DNA from 2 places in the Ancylobacter sp. TS-1 genome. Region 2 is predicted to be linked to the other one. Evidence: predicted binding sites of a transcription regulator. Region 2 holds the regulator's gene; the other holds the start of a gene.
What was found. Region 2 encodes LexA, which represses DNA repair genes until DNA is damaged. Its sites were predicted from a motif close to TGTTCNNNNTGTGTTCNG; they were not measured.
Positions count from the first base shown of each region.

Region 1 (11,107 bases), 1.7 Mb from region 2:
GAAATTCGACAGCAGGGCGACCGCGCCGACGGCGTTGAGCGCGGCGATGCCGATCCGTACCGCCGACTGGAGCCAGGGCAGGCTGCGGGAATCGTCGAGGACGACGAGCAGCGACAGCAGCGCGAACATCGAGACCAGCGCGACGAGCAGCCAGCCGAGAAGCCGGGCGCGCCCGCCCAGATCGCGGCGCAGCCTGAGAAGGCGCGCGAGGCCGATGGCGATGGCCAGAGACGCGACGATCGTCACCCACCGAGCGGCATCGTCGATGAGGTCGATGGGAAGAGACGGCATATGTCACGCTCAGGCGGTGGCGCGCTGCTCCCGGGGACGGGCCCGGCGCTCGAAGAACAGCGCCTGGCTGATCACGGCGGCGACCGTCGACGGCTGGAACGGCTTGGCGATGAGGAAGGCCGGCTCCGGCCGCACGCCGGTGAGGAATCGCTCGGGATAGGCGGTGATGAAGATCACCGGTACCTCGACCTTTTCGATCAGCTCGTTCACCGCATCGAGCCCCGAGGAGCCGTCGGCGAGCTGGATGTCGGCGAGGATGAGGCCGGGTGCCTTGCGCCGGGCCAGTTCCACCGCTTCGGTGTGGGTGCGGGCGATGCCGGTCACGCGGTGGCCGAGGCTCTCCACCAGACCCTCGAGGTCCAGCGCGATGAACGGCTCGTCCTCGATGATGAGCACATCGGTGGCGATCTCGGCGGCAAGCTCGCGCCCGGCATCCTCGACGAGATGGCGCAGCGTCGGCACGTCGACTTCGAGGATGGTCGCCGCCTCTTCCTCGCTGAAACCCTCCAGCGAGACGAGAAGGAAGGCCTGTCGGACGACGGGGGTAATGTGGCCGAGCCGCCTCTCGCCCAGCACCTGGGCCGCCGCCGGATCGGCCTGCGCGTTGAGCGTCACCGAATCCCACAGGCGCGTGAGCAGGCGAAAGAGCGCCACGCGGGGATCCATCCCGCGGTCGAGCGTGCCGGGATCGGCAATGAGGGTTTCGAGCAGGGCGGTGACATAGGCGTCGCCCGCCGTCTGGCTGCCGCTCAGCGCGCGCGCATAACGGCGCAGGAACGGCAGATGCTGCGCGACAAGTTGCGAAGTGCTCACTCGCGTCTCCCCAATGCTGCAAGACTGAAGCGGTCGTTAACGTGTGATTCCGGACCGGGTTCCGGATGTTTCGAAAAAAACGTCAAAATCTGCATTCGTTTCGGAACCGCCGTGCCGCTTGGTCGTTATCGGCCTGCATGGAGCGACGGAGCCGTCATCGCACTCTGGCACCCTTGGGGGCTCAATGTCGGGAAAAAAAACTATGAATGACGATCAGTCCGAGGGCCAGTCGGCAACGGCCGACGCTCTCATCCACTCGCCCGGAGGCGGCGGGGGCACGGCGCTGGGAAGCGACATCCAGGCCAAGATCGGCCAGCACCTGCGGGCCATGTATGACGACGTGGTGCGCCAGGGCGTGCCCGACCGTTTCATGGACCTGCTGGCGCAGCTCGACAAGGCGGGCGGCAAGACCGGGACGCCCTCCGACGAGGATGGCGGAGGTCGTAAGTGAGCACGGTCGATCCGTCGCTGCGCGACGACATCATCGCCGCGATTCCCAATCTGCGCGCCTTCGCGATCTCGCTGAGCGGCAGCGTCGACCGCGCCGACGACCTGGTGCAGGAGACGCTGCTGCGGGCCTTCGCCAATATTTCGAGCTTCCGGCCGGGCACCAACCTGCCGGCGTGGCTGTTCACCATCCTGCGCAACCTGTTCCGCTCGGAATACCGCAAGCGCCGCCGCGAGGTGCCCGATTCCGATGGCGCCTTCGCCGCCACGCTGACCACCAATCCCGACCAGACGACGCATCTGGACTTCGAGGATTTCCGGATCGCGCTGGACAAGCTGCCATCGGACCAGCGCGAGGCGCTGGTGCTGGTGGGGGCCTCGGGCTTCTCCTATGAGGAGGCCGCCGAGATCTGCGAGTGCGCCGTCGGCACCATCAAGAGCCGGGTGAACCGCGCCCGCAAACGCCTCGGCGAGCTGCTCGCCATTGAGGGCGACGACGATTTCGGCCCGGACAAGACCACCCGCGCCGTGCAGGCAGCCGAACGCGCCTGAGGCGCGCCTCCTCTCCTTACCCGACACTCCGTTTGTGACCCTCGTTGCCGCTCGCCGCGCAGACGAGAACGCCCCCGGCTTGGGCCGGGGGCGTTTCGTGCGTCGACGGTAGGGGTTGGCGAAGGGGCTATGTCAGGGCGTCTGGTCAGGGTGCCCGGCCGGGGCGCCCGCGCAGCAGGCCGACCACGGCCGAGACCAGGAACAGGATGATGGCCACGAAGAAAATGATCTTGGCGATCTCGATCGCCGTGCCGGCGATGCCGCCGAAACCAAGCACCGCGGCGATCAGCGCGACGACGAGAAAGGTAAGCGCCCAGCTCAGCATGTCTGCCTCCGGTTGACGGTGCGGCGGCGCGGAAGGCGCCGGCCGCTTCGCCGGAACAACCGCCGAGCCGGCTCAGGGTTCCCTTTTGGCGCGCCGCCGGCGCGCGTGGCAGCGCCCGTGCCTCAGATCCGCTCGGAAAGCCCCGGCGCGATGGCCCGTGCCTCGGTGAGCAGGGCGGCGACGATGGGTGTCATCGGCTCGCGGTCGAGCACCACGAGGCCCATCTGGTGCGAGACCTCCGGTCCCTCGATGGGAATGGAGCGAATGCTGTCGGGGAAGGCGAAGACGTCGGCCAGCGTGTTGGCGACGACGCTGGCCCATTTGCCGGTGCGCACATGCGAGAGCAGGGCGATGGTGGAGTTGGCCTCCAGCATCGGCGTTACCGTGTGGCCGGATTCGGCAAGCTGCTTGTCGACGATGCGCCGGTTCTGCATGTCGGGGGTGAGCAGGCACAGCGGCACCCGGCCGACCTCCTCCCATGTCACCTTGGCGCGGTCGCCGAGCGGGGAATCCACCGAGGTGAGGAAGCGGTAGCCCTCGCGGTAGAGCGGCACGGTCTTCACCCGCCCGAGCGGGTCGTTGTCGAGATAGGTGACGCCGGCATCGGCTTCCAGGTTCTCGATCAGCCGCAGCACCTCGTTGGAGGTCGCCGACATCAGCGTGAAGCGCACATCGGCGTGCTTCTCGTGGAAGGGCGTGGTGAGCTCGGAGAGCATCGGCATGGCGGTGGGGATGGCGGCGATGCGCAGATGGCCGGAAAGGCCCTTGCGCATGCCGGCGATCTCCTGGCGCATGGCGCGCACGTCGCCGATGACCCGCCGCGCCCATTGCAGCGCCCGCTCGCCCTCCGGCGTGAAGCCGATGAAGCGCGAGCCGCGCTCGACAAGGCGCACGCCGAGCTGTTCCTCAAGCTGCTTGAGGCCGGCCGACAGGGTGGGCTGGGTGACGCCGCAGGCCTCGGCGGCGCGGCCGAAATGGCGTTCCTTGGCGAGGGCAAGCAGAAGTTCGAAACGGTCGATCACGCGGGACGCTTCCTGACGCAAGCACGATAGAAGGATTCTATCAGACTATCAGAGAACGCGGTTCCTGCGAATTGGACTGAATCGAAGCCGGCAGCGCTATTCTGCCGCGCCGCGCAGGCCGAGCGGGGTCGGCAGCAGCTCGGGCAGTTCCGCCTGCGCGGCGGTGGGGATGGCCTCGCCCTCGAATTCGAGCTGTTCGATGCGGGCGCCGCGCTTGGCCACCTTGTCGGCCGAGGTCAGCGCCTGCGCGACGTCCTCGTTGACCTGCCCGAAATGCTTCTGGAGATTGCCCACGCGGTCGCGCAGGCGGATCACGTCGGCGACCAGCTTGCCGCATTCGGCGCGGATGAGGTCGGCCTGCTCGCGCATGCGCGCATCCTTGCAGATGGCCTGCACCACCTGCACCGCCAGCATCAGCAGCGAGGGCGAGACGATGACGACGCGGGCGCGAAAAGCCTGCTGGATCACCTCGTCGAAATGCTCGTGTAGCTCGGCATAGACGGACTCGGAGGGCACGAACATCAGCGCGATGTCCTGCGTCTCGCCGCTGACGAGGTAGCGCTCGGCAATGTCCTTCACATGCGTGCCGACATCACGCTTGAGCCGGGTCTGCGCCTGCTTGCGGGCCTCGTCCGTCTGCGCCTCGCGAAAGGCGGTGACGGCCTCCAGCGGGAACTTGGAATCGATCAGCAGCGGGCGCTTGTCGCCGGGCAGGAAGATAGCGCAGTCGGCGCGCCGCCCGCTCGCCAGCGTGTGCTGGAAGGCGAAGCTGTCGCGCGGCAGCCCGTCGGCGACCAGTGCCTGCAGCCGGCCCTCGCCGAAAGCGCCGCGCGCCTGCTTGTTGGAAAGCGTCTCGCGCAGGCTCATCACCTGGCCGGACAGTTCCCCGAGCGAGAGGCGGGCCTGATCCACCAGCGCGAGCCGCTCGTTGAGCTTGGTGAGGTTCTCGTGCGTCGCCTCGGCCGAGCGGGCGAGGCTCTCGCCCATGCGGTGGGTGGAGGCGTCGAGACGCTCGGCCACCGCGCGGGCGAGTTCGCCCTGGCGCTGGGCCAACACCTCGGCCATGGACTGCACGCGGCCGATGGTCTCCGACTGGGTGCGGGCGAGATCGGCGAGGCGCTGTTCCAACTCGTCGGCGCGGCGCGCCTGCTCGTCCGCCTCCAGCGCGTTCTGCCGGGCGCTGCGCGAGACGGCGCGCAGCACGGCGACGAGCAGGAGGAAGGCGAGGGCGCCGGCGCCGGCGAGCGCCTGCATCAGCGTCACCGGCTGGCTGCCGAGGGAGAAGAGCACCTGATCCATCGCGCCCTTCTAGCAGATTCGAAATGCGGCTGCGAACGTAGCGGGAACATTCTCCACCGCCGGGGCAGGGGCTCCGTTGACCGGCGTGGAACGGTCTACTATCTGAACGGCATGTCGATACGCCCTCTCGTCATCCTCCCCGATTCCCGCCTGCGGCTCATTTCCGATCCCGTCATGCGCGTGGACGCGCGCGTGCGCGCGATCGTCGAGGACATGTTCGAGACTATGTATGACGCGCCCGGCGTCGGGCTGGCGGCGATCCAGGTCGGCATTCCCGAGCGCATCGTCACCATCGATGTCGGCCCGCGCGAGGCCGAGGGCAAGGAAGGCGGCGAGGGCAGCGACGAGAAGCGGCCCATCGCGCTGATCAACCCGGAGATCGTCGCCGTGTCCGAGGACCTGTCGGTCTATTCGGAAGGCTGCCTGTCGATCCCGGAATATTACGCCGACGTCGAGCGCCCCGCGAGCGTGCGGGTGCGCTACATGGACATCAACGGCGAGACGCGCGAGATCGACGCCGACGGCCTGCTCGCCACCTGCGTGCAGCATGAGATCGACCATCTCGACGGCGTGCTGTTCATCGACCACATCTCCAAGCTCAAGCGCGACCGGGTGGTGAAGAAGTTCACCAAGCTCGCCCGCGACAAGGAGCGCGACGGGGTCTGATCCTCGCCCGCCTGTCCTCTTTCTCGCCGGGAGCCCGCATGCGCATCGTCTTCATGGGCACGCCCGATTTCGCGGTGCCGACGCTGGTCGAGATCGTCGGCGCCGGCCACGAGGTGGTCGCCGTCTACACGCGCGCGCCGGCGCAGGCCGGGCGCCGCGGGCTGGAAATGGTGCCCTCGCCGGTGCACCGCACGGCCGAGCGCCTCGGCATCCCCGTGCTGACCCCGGCGACGCTGCGCGACGCGGCGGCGGCCGAAACCTTCGCCGCGCATCAGGCGGACGTCGCGGTGGTGGTCGCCTATGGCCGCATCCTGCCGCAGAACATCCTCGACCTGCCGACGCTCGGCTGCCTCAACCTGCACGCCTCGCTGCTGCCGCGCTGGCGCGGCGCCGCGCCGATCCAGCGCGCCATCATGGCCGGGGATGCCGAGACCGGCGTCGCCGTCATGAAGATGGAGGCCGGGCTCGATACCGGGCCGGTCGGCCTCGTCGAGCGCGTCGCCATCGGGGCGGACATGACGGCGGGCGAACTGCACGACCGGCTGATGATCGTCGGCGGCGACCTGATCGGCCGCGCGCTGGCGGCGCTGGAGCGCGGCGCGCTCGGCTTCACGCCGCAGCCGGAAGACGGCGTGACCTACGCCGCCAAGATCGACAAGAGCGAGACCCGCATCGACTGGGGCAAGCCGGCAAAGGCGGTGCACGACCATATTCGCGGCCTCTCGCCCTTCCCGGGCGCGTGGTTCGAACTCGACGGCGTGCGGGTGAAGGTGCTGCGCTCGACGCTCGGCGACGGCGCGGGCGCACCCGGCACGGTGCTGGACGAGGCGCTCACCATCGCCTGCGGGGACGGTGCCGTGCGGCTCGTCGAGGTGCAGAAGGCGGGCAGCCGGGCGATGGCGGCGCAGGAATTCCTGCGCGGCACGGCGCTCGGGCCCGGCGCGGTGCTGGCATGAGCGCGCCCTTCATCCGCGCACTCACGCCCCCGGATCACGCGCACTGGCTGCCGCTGTGGCGGGCCTATCTCACCTTCTACGAGGCGTCGCTGCCGGACGAGGTGACGGCCACGACCTGGGGACGCCTGCTCGACCCCGCCGAGCCGGTGCACGGCGCGCTGGCCTTCGACGGCGAGGGCCGGGCGGTCGGGCTGGTGCACTGGATTTTCCACCGCTCGACCTGGGCGGTGGGCGAGGTGTGCTACCTCAACGATCTCTATGTCGATCCCGGCCAGCGCGGCGGCGGCTTCGGCCGCGCCCTGATCGCCCATGTGGCGGCGGATGCCCGCGCGCAGGGCGCCGCCAAGGTCTACTGGCTCACCCACGAGACCAACGCCACGGCGCAGCGCCTCTACAACGCCGTCGCCGAACGCACCGGCTTCATCCAGTACCGCAAGGTGCTGGAGCCCTGAGGGAAAGATAGGGCGCGCCGGCGAGCGTCATCCCGGACGACCGCAGGCCGATCCGGGATCGCGTCGCATGGCGCGCGACCCCGGCTCTCGCGACGCTCGGCCGGGATGACGTTCCGGCGAAGAGTGCCTCACTTCCCCGGCTGGGCGACCACGCGCAGATAGGGCTTCAGCGTCTTCCAGCCCTGCGGAAACTTCTCCTTCGCCGCTTCGTCGCTCACGGAAGGAACGATGATCACGTCGTCGCCGTCCTTCCAGTTCGCCGGCGTGGCGACCGAATGCTGGGCGGTGAGCTGGAGCGAGTCGATGACGCGCAGGATCTCGTCGAAGTTGCGCCCCGCGCTCGCCGGATAGGTGAGCGAGAGCTTCAGCTTCTTGTCCGGCCCGACGACGAACACCGAGCGCACCGTCATGGTGTCCGACGCGTTCGGGTGGATCATGTCGTAGAGGTCGGCGACCTTGCGGTCCTGATCGGCGATCAGCGGGAAGTTCGGGGCGTAGCCCTGCGTCTCGGCGATGTCGTCCGCCCATTTCGCATGGGCGTCGAGCGGGTCGACGGAGAGCCCGATCACCTTGACGTTGCGGCGGTCGAATTCGGGCTTGAGCCGGGCGACCTGGCCAAGCTCGGTGGTGCAGACCGGGGTGAAGTTCTTCGGGTGCGAGAACAGCACGCCCCAGGAATCGCCGAGCCACTCATGGAAGCGGATCGGGCCTTCGGTGGTTTCGGCCTCGAAGTCGGGGACGACGTCCCCAAGACGCAGTGTCATGACAGCCTCCTGAATGCGGCGGAAAGTGAAAAGTCTATAATTCTTGTATTATACTGCCGGGCGCCCCGCTTAGGAAGCGCCATAGCGCGCCCCCCGTCGGGCCGGCATGGAACCGACGCCTGTTCCGCACGTTACAGCACGGGCGGCCGGACGGCTCTGTGACGTAAGGGGCAAACGCCCGCACATTTGCGGGAGCGTGCCTCCACGATCGCGCGTTTCCGCCCTACGCCACGTCAAACGGGCGCCGCGCCGCATCGGCCGGGGCCGCTGCATCTGGAGAGGGAACATGCTCAAGATCGTTGCGATTTCCGCCGTCGCGCTCAGCCTCGCGGCCTGCACCACCACCGAGCGCCGGACGGCGGGCGGCGCGCTCATCGGCGGCGGCACGGGAGCTGTGATCGGCGGCATCGCCGGCGGCGGCACCGGCGCGGCGATCGGCGCGGGCGTCGGCGCGGGCGCCGGCGCGCTCATCGGCGCGGCCACCTCGCCCGGCGACTGCTGGGCCTATGACCGTTATGGCCGCCGCGTGGCGGTGCGCTGCTGACCGCAGCGCCGACAACAGACAGAGCGAGGCGGCCCCCGAGCGGGGCCGTTTTCGTATTTCCCTACTGGCTCGCCCACAGCACGCGGGCGATCCAGGCGATCTCGCCTTCCTGAAGCAGCCGGTCGGGATGCTCGGGGTTGAGCGAGCGCAGTTCCACCGTGCGGGCGGTCTGGCGCTTGAGTTCCTTGGCCAGCACCTCGCCCTCGCGCGTCTTCACGATCACCCGGTCGCCGCGCCGCACCGGCGCGGCCGGCGAGACCACCACGACATCGCCGTCGCGATAGAGCGGCAGCATGGAATCGCCGGCAATCTCCAGCGCATAGGCGTGCTCGTCGCCGACATCGGGAAAGGCGATCTCGTCCCAGGCGCCGCCGACCGGAAAGCCCGCATCGTCGAAATAGCCGCCGCCGCCTGCCTGCGCGAAGCCGATCAGCGGGATGGCGCGCCGCGCCGCGCCCGTCCCGTCCACCAGCGCCATGAAATCGTCGAGGGGGGTGCCGGTGGCGGCGAGGATCTTGGCGATGCTCTCGGTGGAGGGCCAGCGCGCGCGCCCGTCCGCCGCTTCCCGCTTGGAGCGGTTGAAGGTGGTGGCGTCGAGCCCGGCCCGCTTGGCCAGCGCCGAGACGCTCAGCCCGTGGCGCTCGGCCAGACGGTCGACGGCCCGCCATATCTGTGCGTGGGTGAGCATGGCGCCTGTTCGGAATATGGTCAGATGAATAGGAATTATACCCTATTTCGGCCAAAGTCCAGCCGTGTTCCGAACCGCGTCCGCGCCTCTGGACAGCCCGGCCGCGCGGCCTAGGATGCGCGCCCCCGCCACGGAGGTCAGCGATGCCGGAGCCGAGCCAAGACCGGGACAGCGCCACCCGCGCCTTGCTGATGGATGCCGCCCGGCGTGCGGCCGACTACCGCGATGCGGATGCCGGGCGCGAGCGGCCGGTCATCGGCTATGCCGAGGCGGTCGCGGCCTTCGACGGCGAACTCCCCGCGCGGGGAGAGGAGCCGCACGCGGTGCTCGACGCGCTTGTACGTGCCGCCGAACCGGGCCTGCATTCGACCACCGGGCCGCGCTTCTTCGGCTGGGTGATCGGCAGTTCGCATCCTGTCGGCGTCGCCGCCGACTGGCTGACCTCGGCCTGGGGGCAGAACACCGCCAACCATGTCGCCGCCCCGGCCGCCGCCGCCGCCGAGACGGTGGCCGCGCGCTGGCTGCTCGAATTGCTGCGCCTGCCGGCCGACGCCTCGGTGGGCTTCGTCACCGGCGCGACGATGGCCAATTTCGTCGGCCTCGCCGCCGCGCGTGGCGAGGTGCTGCGCCGTGCCGGCTGGGATGTCGCCGAGCGCGGGCTGTTCGGCGCGCCGCCGGTGCGGGTGGTGATCGGGGACGAGGCGCACAGCACCGTCTTCTCGGCGCTCAACTATCTCGGTTTCGGCCGCGAGAGCCTGGTGCGCGTGCCGACCGACGCGCAGGGCGCCATCCGTCCCGACGCCTTCGCGCAGGCCTTGCCGCGCCAAGGGCCGCTTATCGTGGTGACGCAGGCCGGCCAGCTCAACACCGGCGCCTTCGACCCGCACGACAGTCTCGTGCCGCTGGCCAAGGCGCGTGGCGCCTGGGTGCATGTGGACGGCGCCTTCGGCCTGTGGGCGCGCGCCTGCCCCTCGCGGGCGGCGCTGGCGCGCGGCGTGGAACTGGCCGATTCCTGGGCGACCGATGGCCATAAATGGCTGCAGACGCCGTTCGATTGCGGCTATGCCATCGTGCGCGACGGCGAGGCGCACCGGCGGGCCATGACCATCGCGGCGAGCTATCTGCCGCCGGTGCAGGGGGGCGAGCGCGATCCCTCCCATCACGTGCCGGAACTCTCGCGCCGCGCGCGCGGCTTCAGCACCTGGGCGCTGCTGCGCCATTTCGGCCGCGACGGCGTGGCCGAAATGGTGGAGCGCCATTGCGCGCTGGCGCGGCGGCTGGCCGACCGCCTCGCCGCCGAGCCGGGCGTCGCGGTGCTCAACGACGTCGTGCTCAACCAGCTTCTGGTGCGCTTCGGCGCCGACCGCGACATGGCGGCGGGCGACGCGGCCACGCTCGCCACCATCGCGGCGATCCAGGCCGAGGGCACCTGCTTCGCCGGCGGGGCGAAATGGCGCGGGCGCTGGGCGATGCGGGTCTCGATCATCGGCGCGGCGACGTGCGCGGCGGACATCGACCGTTCGGCCGAGGCGATGATCGCGTGCTGGAGGTCCGTTGCCAGCGCCGCCGCGCAGGGCTAGAGCCTGACCGGCGGCGCGAGCCGTCGCATGCGGGGGCCTTTGACGTGACCGACATCATCTACAAGATCGCGCCGCGCGCGCTCTGGCACGAGGCCGAGGCGGCGGGGCGCTTCGAGGGCGCGCCGGTCGACCGCGCCGACGGCTTCATCCACTTCTCCACCGCCGCGCAGGTGGCGGAGACGGCCGGCAAGCATTTCGCCGGGCAGGACGACCTTCTTCTCGTGGCCGTGCGCACCGATGCGCTCGATCCCGACGCGCTGCGCTGGGAGCCCTCGCGCGGCGGCGCGCTGTTCCCCCATCTCTACGGCCCGCTCGGTCTTGGCGCCGTGGTGGCCGTGCGCCCGCTGCCGCTGGGCGCCGACGGCCGGCACGTCTTTCCCGATCTGGAGGGCTGAGCCATGCGCGCGCTGCTCGACCTCGCTCTGCCGGCGGCCCGTCTCCTCGACCCGGAGACGGCGCACGGCCTCGCCATCCGGGCGCTGTCCGCCTTGCCGGCCCGCCCGCTGCCGGTGGACGATCCGCGCCTTGCCGTGAACGCCTTCGGCCTCGCCTTCCCCAATCCGGTCGGGCTGGCGGCGGGCTTCGACAAGGAGGCCGAGGTGCCGGACGCGCTGCTCGGCGCCGGCTTCGGCTTCGTCGAGGTCGGCACCATCACGCCGCGCCCGCAGCCGGGCAATCCGCGCCCGCGCAATTTCCGCCTCACCGAGG
Region 1 covers NZ_CP045144.1:3,244,328-3,255,434, forward strand. Annotated here, with positions in the region: gene GBB76_RS15195 (sensor histidine kinase) at 1-291, opposite strand, end outside; gene GBB76_RS15200 (response regulator) at 301-1,104, opposite strand; gene GBB76_RS15205 (NepR family anti-sigma factor) at 1,307-1,555, shown strand; gene GBB76_RS15210 (sigma-70 family RNA polymerase sigma factor) at 1,552-2,103, shown strand; gene GBB76_RS15215 (DUF1328 domain-containing protein) at 2,249-2,428, opposite strand; gene GBB76_RS15220 (LysR family transcriptional regulator) at 2,551-3,450, opposite strand; gene GBB76_RS15225 (DNA recombination protein RmuC) at 3,547-4,749, opposite strand; gene def (peptide deformylase) at 4,861-5,415, shown strand; gene fmt (methionyl-tRNA formyltransferase) at 5,454-6,371, shown strand; gene GBB76_RS15240 (N-acetyltransferase) at 6,368-6,823, shown strand; gene GBB76_RS15245 (peroxiredoxin) at 6,952-7,587, opposite strand; gene GBB76_RS15250 (YMGG-like glycine zipper-containing protein) at 7,874-8,131, shown strand; gene GBB76_RS15255 (helix-turn-helix transcriptional regulator) at 8,193-8,819, opposite strand; gene GBB76_RS15260 (pyridoxal-dependent decarboxylase) at 8,963-10,399, shown strand; gene GBB76_RS15265 (DUF952 domain-containing protein) at 10,444-10,794, shown strand; gene GBB76_RS15270 (quinone-dependent dihydroorotate dehydrogenase) at 10,798-11,107, shown strand, end outside.
Region 1: GBB76_RS15225 (DNA recombination protein RmuC) is a predicted target of LexA. The motif match lies at 4,781-4,798, and genes of this name have one in related genera.

Region 2 (11,107 bases):
CTCGTGGCAGGTGCGCTGCATGATCTTGGCGCGCGGGTCGTAGTTCTTGTAGACGCGATGGCCGAAGCCCATCAGGCGGAACGGATCGTTCTTGTCCTTGGCGCGCTTGATGAATTCCGGGATGCGGTCCACCGAGCCGATCTCGCCGAGCATCTTGAGCGCCGCCTCGTTGGCGCCGCCATGGGCGGGCCCCCACAGGCAGGCGATGCCGGCGGCGATGCAGGCAAAGGGGTTGGCGCCCGACGAGCCGGCGAGGCGCACGGTCGAGGTCGAGGCGTTCTGCTCGTGATCGGCGTGCAGGATGAAGATGCGGTCGATCGCGCGGGAGAGGATCGGGTTGACCTTGTACTCCTCGCACGGCACCGAGAAGCACATGCGCAGGAAGTTCGAGGCGTAGTCGAGGTCGTTCTTCGGGTAAACGAAGGGCTGGCCGATCGAGTATTTGTAGGCCATGGCCGCCAGCGTCGGGATCTTCGCGATCATGCGGATCGAGGCGATCATGCGCTGCTGCGGGTCCGAAATGTCCGTGCTGTCGTGATAAAAGGCCGACAGCGCGCCGACCGAGGCCACCAGAACCGACATGGGGTGCGCGTCGCGACGGAAGCCGTGGAAGAACCGGCTCATCTGCTCATGCACCATGGTGTGGCGCGTGACGCGGTAGTCGAAATCCGCCTTCTGGGCGGCGGTGGGCAGCTCGCCGTAGAGGAGCAGGTAGCAGGTCTCGAGGAAGTCGCCGCTCTCCGCCAGCTGCTCGATCGGGTAGCCGCGATAGAGCAGAATGCCTTCGTCGCCGTCGATATAGGTGATCTGGCTTTCGCAGGAGGCGGTCGAGGTGAAGCCGGGGTCGTAGGTGAACTTGCCGGTCTGGGCGTAGAGCTTGGCGATATCGATGACGTCGGGGCCGATGGTGCCGTTCAGTATCGGCAGCTCCCAGCTTTCATCGCCAATGGTGAGGGTGGCGGATTTCGCCGAAGTGCCGCTGCTGGCGTCCATGCGGGTTCTCCCTGAGCCTGTGGAACCGAATGAAACGGATCACGTCTTGCGGGTGCAGTGCCGGGCCCGGAGGCCATGGCCGGAGACGGGGGATGTCTCGCTGCGGCCCGAGAGGCAGTCGTAGCGGTTTCGATCCGCCCTCGCAAGCGCAGCGAAATTGGTACCGCAATGCGGCCGTGCGGTGGCGGCGAAACGAATTCACCTCCACCTGCGCGCCGTGCTAGACGGAGATCTTACGCCGCCGCGAGCGAGCCGGTCTGGTCGGCGATGCGGGCCAGCGACTCCTCCCGGCCGAGCACGGCCAGAACGTCGAAGATACCGGGAGAGGTCGTCTTTCCGGTCATCGCGGCGCGCAGCGGCTGGGCGATGGCGCCGAGCTTCACGCCGAGCTCCTCGGCCGTCGCGCGCACCGCCGCCTCGGTCTCGACGGCGTTCCACTCGGCCACGCGGGCGAGCTTCTCGGCCGCTGCGGCGAGCAGGCGCCGGGCCTCCCCGGTCAGCAGCGCCTGCGCCTTCTCCTCGATCGGCAGCGGGCGAACGTTCAGAATATATGAAGCATTATCAATGAGTTCGATGAGTGTCTTCGCACGCTCCTTCAGCCCCGGCATGGCGGCCAGAAGCTGCGCCCGCCGCTCCGGGGTGAGCGCCGCGGCGATGCTCGCGCCATTGGGGATGTGCGGCAGCAGCGTGTCGATGGCCGCCAGAAGCTCCGCGTCCGGCGTCGCCCGCATATAGAGGCCGTTGATGCTCTCCAGCTTGGCGAAATCGAAGCGCGCCGCCGAGCGTCCCACCCGGTCGAGATCGAACAGGGAGGTCATTTCCTCGGTCGAGAAGATCTCCTGGTCGCCATGGCTCCAGCCGAGGCGGACGAGGTAGTTGCGCAGCGCGGCGGGCAGGTAGCCCATGGCGCGATAGGCATCGACGCCGAGCGCGCCGTGGCGCTTGGAGAGCTTGGCACCATCCGGCCCGTGGATGAGCGGGATATGCGCCATCTTCGGCACCTCCCATCCCAGCGCATGGTAGATCTGCGTCTGACGCGCGGCATTGGTCAGGTGGTCGTCGCCGCGGATGATGTGGGTGACGTTCATGTCGTGGTCGTCGACGACCACGGAGAGCATGTAGGTCGGCGTGCCGTCGGAGCGCAGCAGCACGAGGTCGTCGAGGTCCTTGTTGGGGATCACGACGCGGCCCTGCACGAGGTCGTCGATGACCGTCTCGCCCTCGGTCGGCGCCTTGAGGCGGAAGACCGGCTTGCGGTCGGTGGGGTATTCGGACGGGTCGCGGTCGCGCCAGCGCCCGTCATAGCGGGGCGGGCGGCCCTCCTTGCGGGCGGTCTCGCGCATCTCCTCCAGCTCCGCCGCCGAGGCGTAGCAGGGATAGGCGCGGCCGGCGGCGATCATCTGCTCCACCGCCTCGCGGTGCCGCTCGGCGCGGGCGAACTGGTAGATGACGTCGCCTGACCAGTCGATGCCGAGCCAGTTCAGCCCGTCGATGATCGCGTCGATGGCTTCCGGGGTGGAGCGCTGGCGGTCGGTGTCCTCGATGCGCAGCAGCATCGTGCCGCCCTTGGCGCGGGCGTAGAGCCAGTTGAACAGCGCGGTGCGCGCCCCGCCAATGTGCAGGAAGCCGGTGGGCGAAGGGGCGAAGCGGGTGACGACGGTCTCGGACATGGCTCTTTCGTCTCGCGCCGGGGAATGTCAGCGGCGTCAAAGCGTGAAGGTTGCTGCGTGGCGGGCGCGGACGGTGCGTGTACCATAGGTGCGCGACACGGGAAAAGCGCAGGATCGCCCGAGACGCCGCCGGCCCGTCACAGGCGCGTGCGCCGGGCGTGTCCGCGACCTTCATCGGGAGTGCGCAAGGGGGCGTGCGGAAGGGGGCCGTGCGGGGATGCAGGCGCCGCCGGGAGAGGACATTCCGGGCAAGGACATGCCGCGCCGCCGGGGGGCGCGGGTGGCGGTGCTCGCGGCCGCGAGGCCCGCCCTCGGCGTCACCGGACGCTGGCCGGGACTGCCGTTCGCGGCGCTACTCGGCGGCCTTTCCGCCGCTCTGGCGCGCGAACTCGACGACCGGCGCGGCTTCCTGTTCCTGCCAGTCGCCTTCGCCTTGGGATCCGCGCTCTATTTCGCCGCGCCGCAGGAACCGCTGGCCTATGCCGGCTTCGTGCCGGCCGGCGTTTTCGCCGCGCTGGCCGCATGGCGGCGGGAGCGGCCCTTCGGCTTCCATCTCTTCGCGCTGCTTGCCGTCGTCGCGCTCGGCTTCGCGGTGGCCGGGCTGCAGGTACAGCGCATGGCGCATCCGGTGCTCGGCAGCACGCTCTACGCGGCCGAACTGACCGGTTTCGTCGAGGCGGCCGAGCAGCGCCCGCGCGGCAGCCGGATCACCCTTCTCGTCACCGGCTTCGCGCGCCCGCCGGCCGAGCCGCCGCAGCGCGTGCGGGTGACGCTGACGGGACGCGACCCTCCGGCTGTGGGTAGCCATGTGCGCCTGCGCGCCACGCTCGGCCCGCCGCCCGGGCCGGCCTATCCCGGCGGATTCGATTTCGGCCGGGCGATCTGGTTCGACGGCATCGGCGCCACCGGCTTCGCGCTGGGCCGGCCGGAGGCGGCGCCGGCGCCCGGCGCGCCGCCCTGGAGCCTCAGCCTCGCCACCTGGCTTGACGGCACCCGCCGCGCCATCGCCGCGCGGATCCGGGCGACGCTGCCGGGCGCGGATGGCGGGGTCGCGGTGGCGCTCGTCACCGGGTTGCGCGACGCGGTGGGCGAGCCGATCGAGGAGAGCATGCGGATCGCCGGCCTCTCGCACATCCTCTCGATTTCCGGTCTGCACATGGCGCTGGTGGCCAGCACGGTGTTCTTTCTCGCGCGCGCCCTGCTGGCGCTGGTGCCGGAACTCGCCCTGTCGCGGCCGATCAAGGCCTGGGCGGCGCTGCCGGCCGTGGCTTCGGCGAGCTTCTACCTGCTTCTGTCCGGCGCCGAGGTGCCGACCCAGCGCGCCTATGCGATGACGCTGCTGGTGCTCTCCGGCGTCGTTCTCGGGCGGCCGGCGCTCACCCTGCGCACGCTGGCGCTCGCGGCGCTGGCGGTGATGGCGCTGACGCCCTGGGCGGTGCTCGATCCGGGCGCGCAGATGTCGTTCGCGGCGACGCTGGCGCTGGTCGCCGCCTATGAGCGGTTCGGCCGCTTCATCGCCGCGCCGCCGGGCGTGAGCGCCCCGGTGCTCGCAGTGCCGGCGCGCTACCTCGCGGCGCTGGTGCTGGGCTCGCTGGCGGCGGGACTGGCGACGGCGCCGTTCGCGGCCTTCCACTTCCAGCGGCTGGCGCCGCTCAGCCTGCTGGCCAATCTGGCGGCGATGCCGGTGGTGTCGTTCATCGTCATGCCGATGGGCCTGGTCGGCGCCCTGCTGATGCCGTTCGGATGGGACGAGCCGATATGGCGGGTGATGGGCTGGGGCATCGGCGCAATGCTTGCCATCGCCGATGCCGTCGCCGCCCTGCCGGGGGCGGATCGCGGCGTGCGGGCGATGCCGGCCGTGAGCCTTGCCCTGTTCAGCCTCGCCCTGGTGGTGCTCTGCCTCGCGCGCTCGCGTCTGGTGCTGGTGGCGCCCGCCCTGGCCGGGCTCGCTTTGTGGGCGACCGCGAGTGCGCCGCGGCCCGACCTGCTGGTGGACGCGCAGGCGCGGACGGTGGCGGTGAGGGGCGCGGACGGTGCGCTGGCGGTGATGGGCGATCGCATGAGCGGGCTCGCCGGCCGCTTCGCGGTCGAGCAATGGCTCAACGCGGATGGCGACCGCGCGCGGGTCGGCGCGACGCAGGTCACGGCCGGCGCCGCCTGCGACATGGCCGGCTGCACGCTGCCGCTTCCCGAGGGCGGCCTTGCCGCGCTGTCGCGCCAGAGGGAGTCGCTGGAGGATGATTGCCGTCTCGCGCGCGTACTGGTGACGCCCTTCGCGCCGCCCGACGATTGCGCGGCGACCGTGGTGCGGGTCGATCCCGCCCGGCCTATCGGCGGAATCGCCGGCTATCGCAATCCTGAGGGCGGCTGGCGCCTGGTGGCGGCCCGCCCGGCGGCCGGCACGCGTCCCTGGGAGCCGAAGGCGCAGACGTTACCGCCATCAAGCGGACACACGTCAAAAGCCCCCGCATCAGCGGCACTGACATCAAAGCAACCGGCGTCAAAGGAGCCGATGCGCGACGTGGAAGACGATTCAACGCCCGCCGAAGCGCCGATGGAGGTTCAGTAGCGCCGGAACAGCCCGACCAGCTTGCCCTGAATGCGCACCCGGTCGGGACCGAAAATGCGGGTCTCATAGGCCGGGTTGGCCGCCTCCAGCGCCACCGAGGCGCCCTTGCGGCGCAGGCGCTTGAGGGTGGCTTCCTCGTCGTCGATCAGCGCCACCACGATCTCGCCGGTATTGGCCGAGTCGCATTTGCGGATGAGCGCGAGATCGCCGTCGAGAATGCCGGCCTCGACCATCGAATCCCCGCGCACTTCCAGCGCGAAATGCTCGCCGCCGGACAGCATCTCAGGGGGCATGCCGATGGTGTGGTCGCGCGACTGGATGGCGGAAATGGGCGTGCCGGCGGCGATCCGGCCCATGACCGGGATCGGCACCACGCGCCGCGTCTCGTCGTCCTCGTTCGCCGGGCGCACACGGCCGAGATTGCCCTCGATGACGTTGGGCGCGAAGGGACGGGGAGCGGGCTTGGACGGCTGCGCGTCTTCCGGCAGGCGGACCACATCGAGTGCCCTCGCGCGGTTGGGAAGGCGGCGGATGAAGCCGCGCTCCTCCAGCGCCGTGATCAGCCGGTGGATGCCCGACTTCGACCTGAGGTCGAGCGCATCCTTCATCTCCTCGAAGGAGGGCGGCACGCCGTCCTTCTGGAGGCGTTCATTGATGAAGAGAAGCAGCTCATGCTGTTTGCGGGTAAGCATCCGTAGGTCCCGTCTGACGGCTGATGCCGGACTGAAACAAATCGCGAACAAATATATCCGTTCCTATTGTGTTCCACAATGGGTAAAGGCATCGCTAAGGGCCGGAAAACGCGTGTGTTCTCAAGGCGAGGGCGCCGGCGGCGCGTGGCGGGGCCCGCGCGGGAGGTATCCAGAGGTCGTGCCGAGGGGACTTGCGGGCCCCGATTCGTCGTCCGGCCGGCTGCGGTCAGACGGTCTGCGCGTATTGCTCGTAGGCGTCGTGCACGATGGCGATATGGCTGCGCATCGCGTTCGCGGCGGCGTCGCGGTCGCCGCGCAGGATGGCCGTCGTCACCCGGTCGTGCTCGGTGTGCGAGAGAGCGAGGCGGCCCAGCGCCCGGAACTGGGCACGGCGGAAGGGCGAGAGCCGCCGGCGCGTGCCGACCGTCATCTCGATCAGATAGTCGTTGTGGCTGCCGGCATAGATCGAGGTGTGGAACTGCTCGTTCGCCTCGCGATAGGCGGTGAAGTCGCCCAGCCGCATCAGCTCGCCCATGTCGGCGTGCAGCCGTTCGAGCTGCCGGCGCTCCTGCGGCGTCATGGCGAGCGCGCTCAGCCCGGCGCACAGCGCCTCCAGCTCCGCCATCACGTCGAACATGTTCTGCAGCCGGTCGACGCTCGGCCGCGCGACCACGGCGCCGCGATGGGGGCGGGCATCGACGAGCCCGGAGGCGTTCAGCTCGCGCAGCGCCTCGCGCACCGGCGTGCGGGAGACCCCGAAACGCGCCGCCAGCGCCGTCTCGTCAAGCGCGGTGCCGGGCGGCAGCGTGCCGCGCGTGATCTCGTCGGCAAGCTGCATGCGCAGTTCCTCGGCGCGCGTCACGCGGCCCCGCCGGCCGACGCCGGCGGGCGGTTCGAGCGGGAAGCGGACAGGCAGCACCGACATGCGCGAACGACGAATCTGATGAGGCGGCGAGGGAGCGGGCCGCCATTCGCATCATTAGCCGGCGCGCCCAGCTTCACCAAGCACTTCATGCGGCCGATGCCGCTGGGTCATTTGTCGTCGATGAGGCTGACATGGGCGGCGACGACCTTCCAGCCGGCCGGCGTGCGCATCCAGGTCTGCATCTGCCGGCCGACCTTGCCGGGCGTCGAGCCGCGCCGGAACAGGGTCGAGGCGACGGCGAAGTCGCGGCCATAGGTGGTGATCTGCGTGCGGTCCAGCATGCGCTCCAGCCCGGCCGGCGAGCGGGCGGCGCGGAAGGCGCGGATCTCGCCTATGCCGTAGAGATTCTCGCCGCCGCCATAGCGGATGGTGGTGGGGTCGTCCCAGAACAGGTCGTCCAGCGCGGCGACATCGTTCGCCACCAGCGCGCGCTCATAGCGGTCGAACGCCGCGCGCACCTCATCCAGCACCTCGGCAATGTTGATGTCCATGCGCCCCGTCCCCTCGCCGGCTCTCTGCCCGAGCGCGAGCACACAGGCAGCCGGGCGCCCGGTCAATCCTCGAGAGGCAGAATCTCGCACAGTTCTCCCGCTTGCGCGGCCGGCGCGTGCGGCCGGCGCACCAGCAGAACGTCGGCGCGGGAGAGATTGCGCAGCATGGAACTGTCCTGAACCGGCAGCGGGCGCACCAGCGGCACGCCGCTCTCATACCCGACGATCTCGGCGCGCTGGAAATCCATGCGCTGCTCGTTGGCCTTCACCTCGACGGCGAGGCGGGCGGGCTGGAACTGGGGGCCGGGTGGCACGGCGAGGCCCTGTAGCGCCCGGAGCAGCGGCACCAGAAAGAGGAGGGCGCAGACATGGGCGGAAACCGGGTTGCCGGGCAGGCCGAGCACCAGCGGGCCGGTGGCGCCGTCGGTGGGGCGGCCGAACATCAGCGGCTTGCCCGGCCGAAGGGCGATCCGGTGCACCGCGAGTTCAACGCCCTCGGCGGTGAGCGCGGGGGCGATGAGGTCGTGGTCGCCGACCGAGGCGCCGCCCGTCGTCACCAGCACGTCGAGCCCGGCACGAAGCGCCGCCCGCACGCCAGCGCGCGTCGCGTCCATGTCGTCGGGCAGGATGCCGAGGTCGATCGCCTCGGCACCGGCATCGCGGGCCAGCGCCGCGACGGAGTAGAGATTGGAGACGATGACCTGGTGCGCCGCCGCGCCCATGCCCGGCCGCACCAGCTCGTCGCCGGTCGACAGCAGGCCGACGCGCGGGCGGCGGGCCACGCGCAGCTCGGCGATATCGGCGGCGGCGACCAGCGCCAGGTCGCGGGCCCGCAGCCGGTGGCCGGGCTCCAGCAGCGTCTCGCCGGTGGCGAAATCGCCGCCGGCCCTGCGGATGTGCCGGCCAATCGTCGCCGCCTCGGTGACGGTGACCGCCTCGCCCGCGCGGCGCGTATCTTCCTGGATCACCACAGCGTCGGCGCCCTCAGGAAGCACCGCGCCTGTGAAGATGCGGACGGTCGTTCCCGGCGCGACATCGCCCGGGAAGGGACGGCCGGCGGCGGATTCGCCGATCAGCGCGAGCGTCGCGGGCACGTCGGCGACGTCCTGCGCCCGCACAGCATAACCGTCCATGGCCGAGACGTCGGCGCCGGGGGTGGTGCGGCGGGAAATGACCGGCGCGGCGAGCACGCGACCCTGCGCGCCGTCGAGCGGCACGGTCTCGGACTCAAGCGGACGGGCCGCCGCGAGCAGGCGCGCCAGCGCCTCGTCGACCGGCATCAGCGCCATTGCCGCCTCCGTTACTCGCCCTGCCAGTAGCCGGAGCGGCCGCCGGATTTCTCGAGGAGCCGCACGGCCTCGATGCGCATGAAGCGGTCGACCGCCTTGGCCATGTCGTAGACGGTGAGGCAAGCCACCGAGACGGCGGTGAGCGCCTCCATCTCGACGCCGGTCTGGCCGCTGGTGCGCACGGTGGCGCGCACGATCAGGCCGGGCAGGGCCGGATCGGGCTCGATGTCGACCGCGACCTTCGAGAGCAGCAGCGCGTGGCAGAGCGGGATCAGCTCATGCGTGCGCTTGGCGGCCATGATGCCGGCGAGGCGCGCGGTGCCGATCACGTCGCCCTTCTTCGCGTTGCCGGACAGAATGAGGTCGAGCGTCGCCGCCTGCATGGCGACCCGGCCCTCGGCCACAGCCACGCGGTCGGTAACGGCCTTGTCGGCGACGTCGACCATGTTGGCGGCGCCGGCAGCGTCGAGATGGGTGAGACGGGGCGCGTCGGTCATCGCCCGCCCTCTCAACCGGCCGCGCGGGCCGGCGCGGCGGGCGCCAGCAAAGCGCGCGTCGCTGCGGCGACGTCGGCCTGCCGCATCAAGCTCTCGCCGACGAGGATGGTGTCGATCCGCACCGCCGCCAGACGGGCGATGTCCGCCGGCGTGAAGATACCGCTCTCGCCGACGATGACGCGATCGGCCGGGATGCGGGGGGCGAGGCGCTCCGAGGTCTCCAGCGTCACCTCGAAATTGCGCAGATTGCGGTTGTTGATGCCGACGAGCCGCGCCGGCAGCTCCAGCGCGCGGTCCAGTTCGGCGTCGTCGTGCACTTCGACCAGCGCGTCCATGCCGAGGCCGTGGGCGGTGTCGACGAGATCGCGCGCCAGCGCGTCGTCGACGGAGGCCATGATGACGAGGATGCAGTCGGCGCCCCAGCTGCGTGCCTCGAACACCTGATAGGTGTCGTGCATGAAGTCCTTGCGCAGCGCGGGAAGCGCGCAGGCCGCCCGTGCGGCGACGAGGAATTCCGGCGCGCCCTGGAAGGAGGGCTTGTCGGTGAGAACGGACAGGCAGGCCGCGCCGCCCGCCTCATAGGCGCTCGCCAGTGCCGGCGGGTCGAAATCGGCGCGGATCAGCCCCTTGGACGGGCTCGCCTTCTTGATCTCGGCGATCAGTGCTGTGCGCCCGGCGGCGATCTTCGCCTCGATGGCTTTGAGAAAGCCGCGCGCGGGCGGCTGCGCCTCGGCGCTAGCGCGCAACTGTTCGAGCGGGCGCGCGGCCTTGGCGCTCGCGATCTCCTCGCGCTTGTAGGCGCCGATGCGTTCGAGAATATCGCCCATGTTCCCGGTTCCCCTCACTCGACCGCCGCGAGAGCGGAGACCGCAATCAGGGTCTCCAGCGCCTTCGCCGCGTGCCCGCCCTTCAGGCTGGCGCGGGCGCGTTCGAGGCCGGCGCCAAGCTCCGGAGCCTTGCCGGCAACGACCAGCGCGGCGGCGGCGTTGAGCAGGGCGACGTCGGCATAGGCGCTCGGCTCGCCGTCGAGCACGGCGCGCAGCGCCAGTGCATTGGCGGCGCCGTCGCCGCCCTTGAGGGATTCGGGCGTCGCGCGGGCGAGGCCGTACTCCTCCGGCGCGATCTCGAAGGTGCGGATGGCGCCGTCCTTCAGCTCGGCGACGGAGGTCGGGCCGGTGGTGGTGATCTCGTCCAGCCCGTCCGAGCCGTGCACGACCCATGCATGGGCCGAGCCCAGCGTGCGCAGCACTTCGGCGATCGGCTCGACCCAGGCGCGGGCGAACACGCCGACCATCTGCCGGGTGACGCCGGCCGGGTTCGACAGCGGGCCGATGAGGTTGAAGATGGTGCGGGTGCCGAGTTCCACGCGGGTCGGCCCGACATGCTTCATCGCCGGGTGGTGCGCCGGGGCGAACATGAAGCCGATGCCGGCCTCGCTTATGCAGTGGCCGATCTGCTCCGGCGTGAGGTCGATCTTCACGCCCAGCGCCATCAGCACGTCGGCGGCGCCGGACTTCGACGACAGCGCACGGTTGCCGTGCTTGGCGACCGGCACGCCCGCGCCGGCGACGATGAAGGAAGCGCAGGTCGAGATGTTGTAGGAGCCCGAGGCGTCGCCGCCGGTGCCCACCACATCCACCGCCTCGGCCGGCGCCTCGACGCGCAGCATCTTGGCGCGCATGGTCGAGACCGCGCCTGCGATCTCCTCGACATCCTCGCCGCGCACGCGCAGCGCCATGAGGATGGCGCCGATCTGCGAGGGCGTGGCCTCGCCCGACATCATCACGTCGAAGGCGGCGGCCGCCTCCGCACGCGTCAGCGTGGTGCCGGTGGCCAGCTTGCCGATGATGGGCTTGAGGTTGTCCATGTGTCCCCGCGTTGTCCCGGCGCGTCCCCGCCTGTCGTCTTGGCTTATGCCGCCTGCTTCCGGCCCGGGCCGGCGTTCCAGTCCCGCGCCAGGTCGAGGAAGTTCTTCAGAATG
Region 2 covers NZ_CP045144.1:955,737-966,843, reverse strand. Annotated here, with positions in the region: gene gltA (citrate synthase) at 1-993, opposite strand, end outside; gene gltX (glutamate--tRNA ligase) at 1,227-2,663, opposite strand; gene GBB76_RS04720 (ComEC/Rec2 family competence protein) at 2,881-5,232, shown strand; gene lexA (transcriptional repressor LexA) at 5,226-5,924, opposite strand; gene GBB76_RS04710 (GntR family transcriptional regulator) at 6,151-6,849, opposite strand; gene hpxZ (oxalurate catabolism protein HpxZ) at 6,957-7,340, opposite strand; gene glp (gephyrin-like molybdotransferase Glp) at 7,403-8,629, opposite strand; gene moaC (cyclic pyranopterin monophosphate synthase MoaC) at 8,641-9,126, opposite strand; gene trpC (indole-3-glycerol phosphate synthase TrpC) at 9,138-9,953, opposite strand; gene trpD (anthranilate phosphoribosyltransferase) at 9,968-10,993, opposite strand; gene GBB76_RS04680 (aminodeoxychorismate/anthranilate synthase component II) at 11,038-11,107, opposite strand, start outside.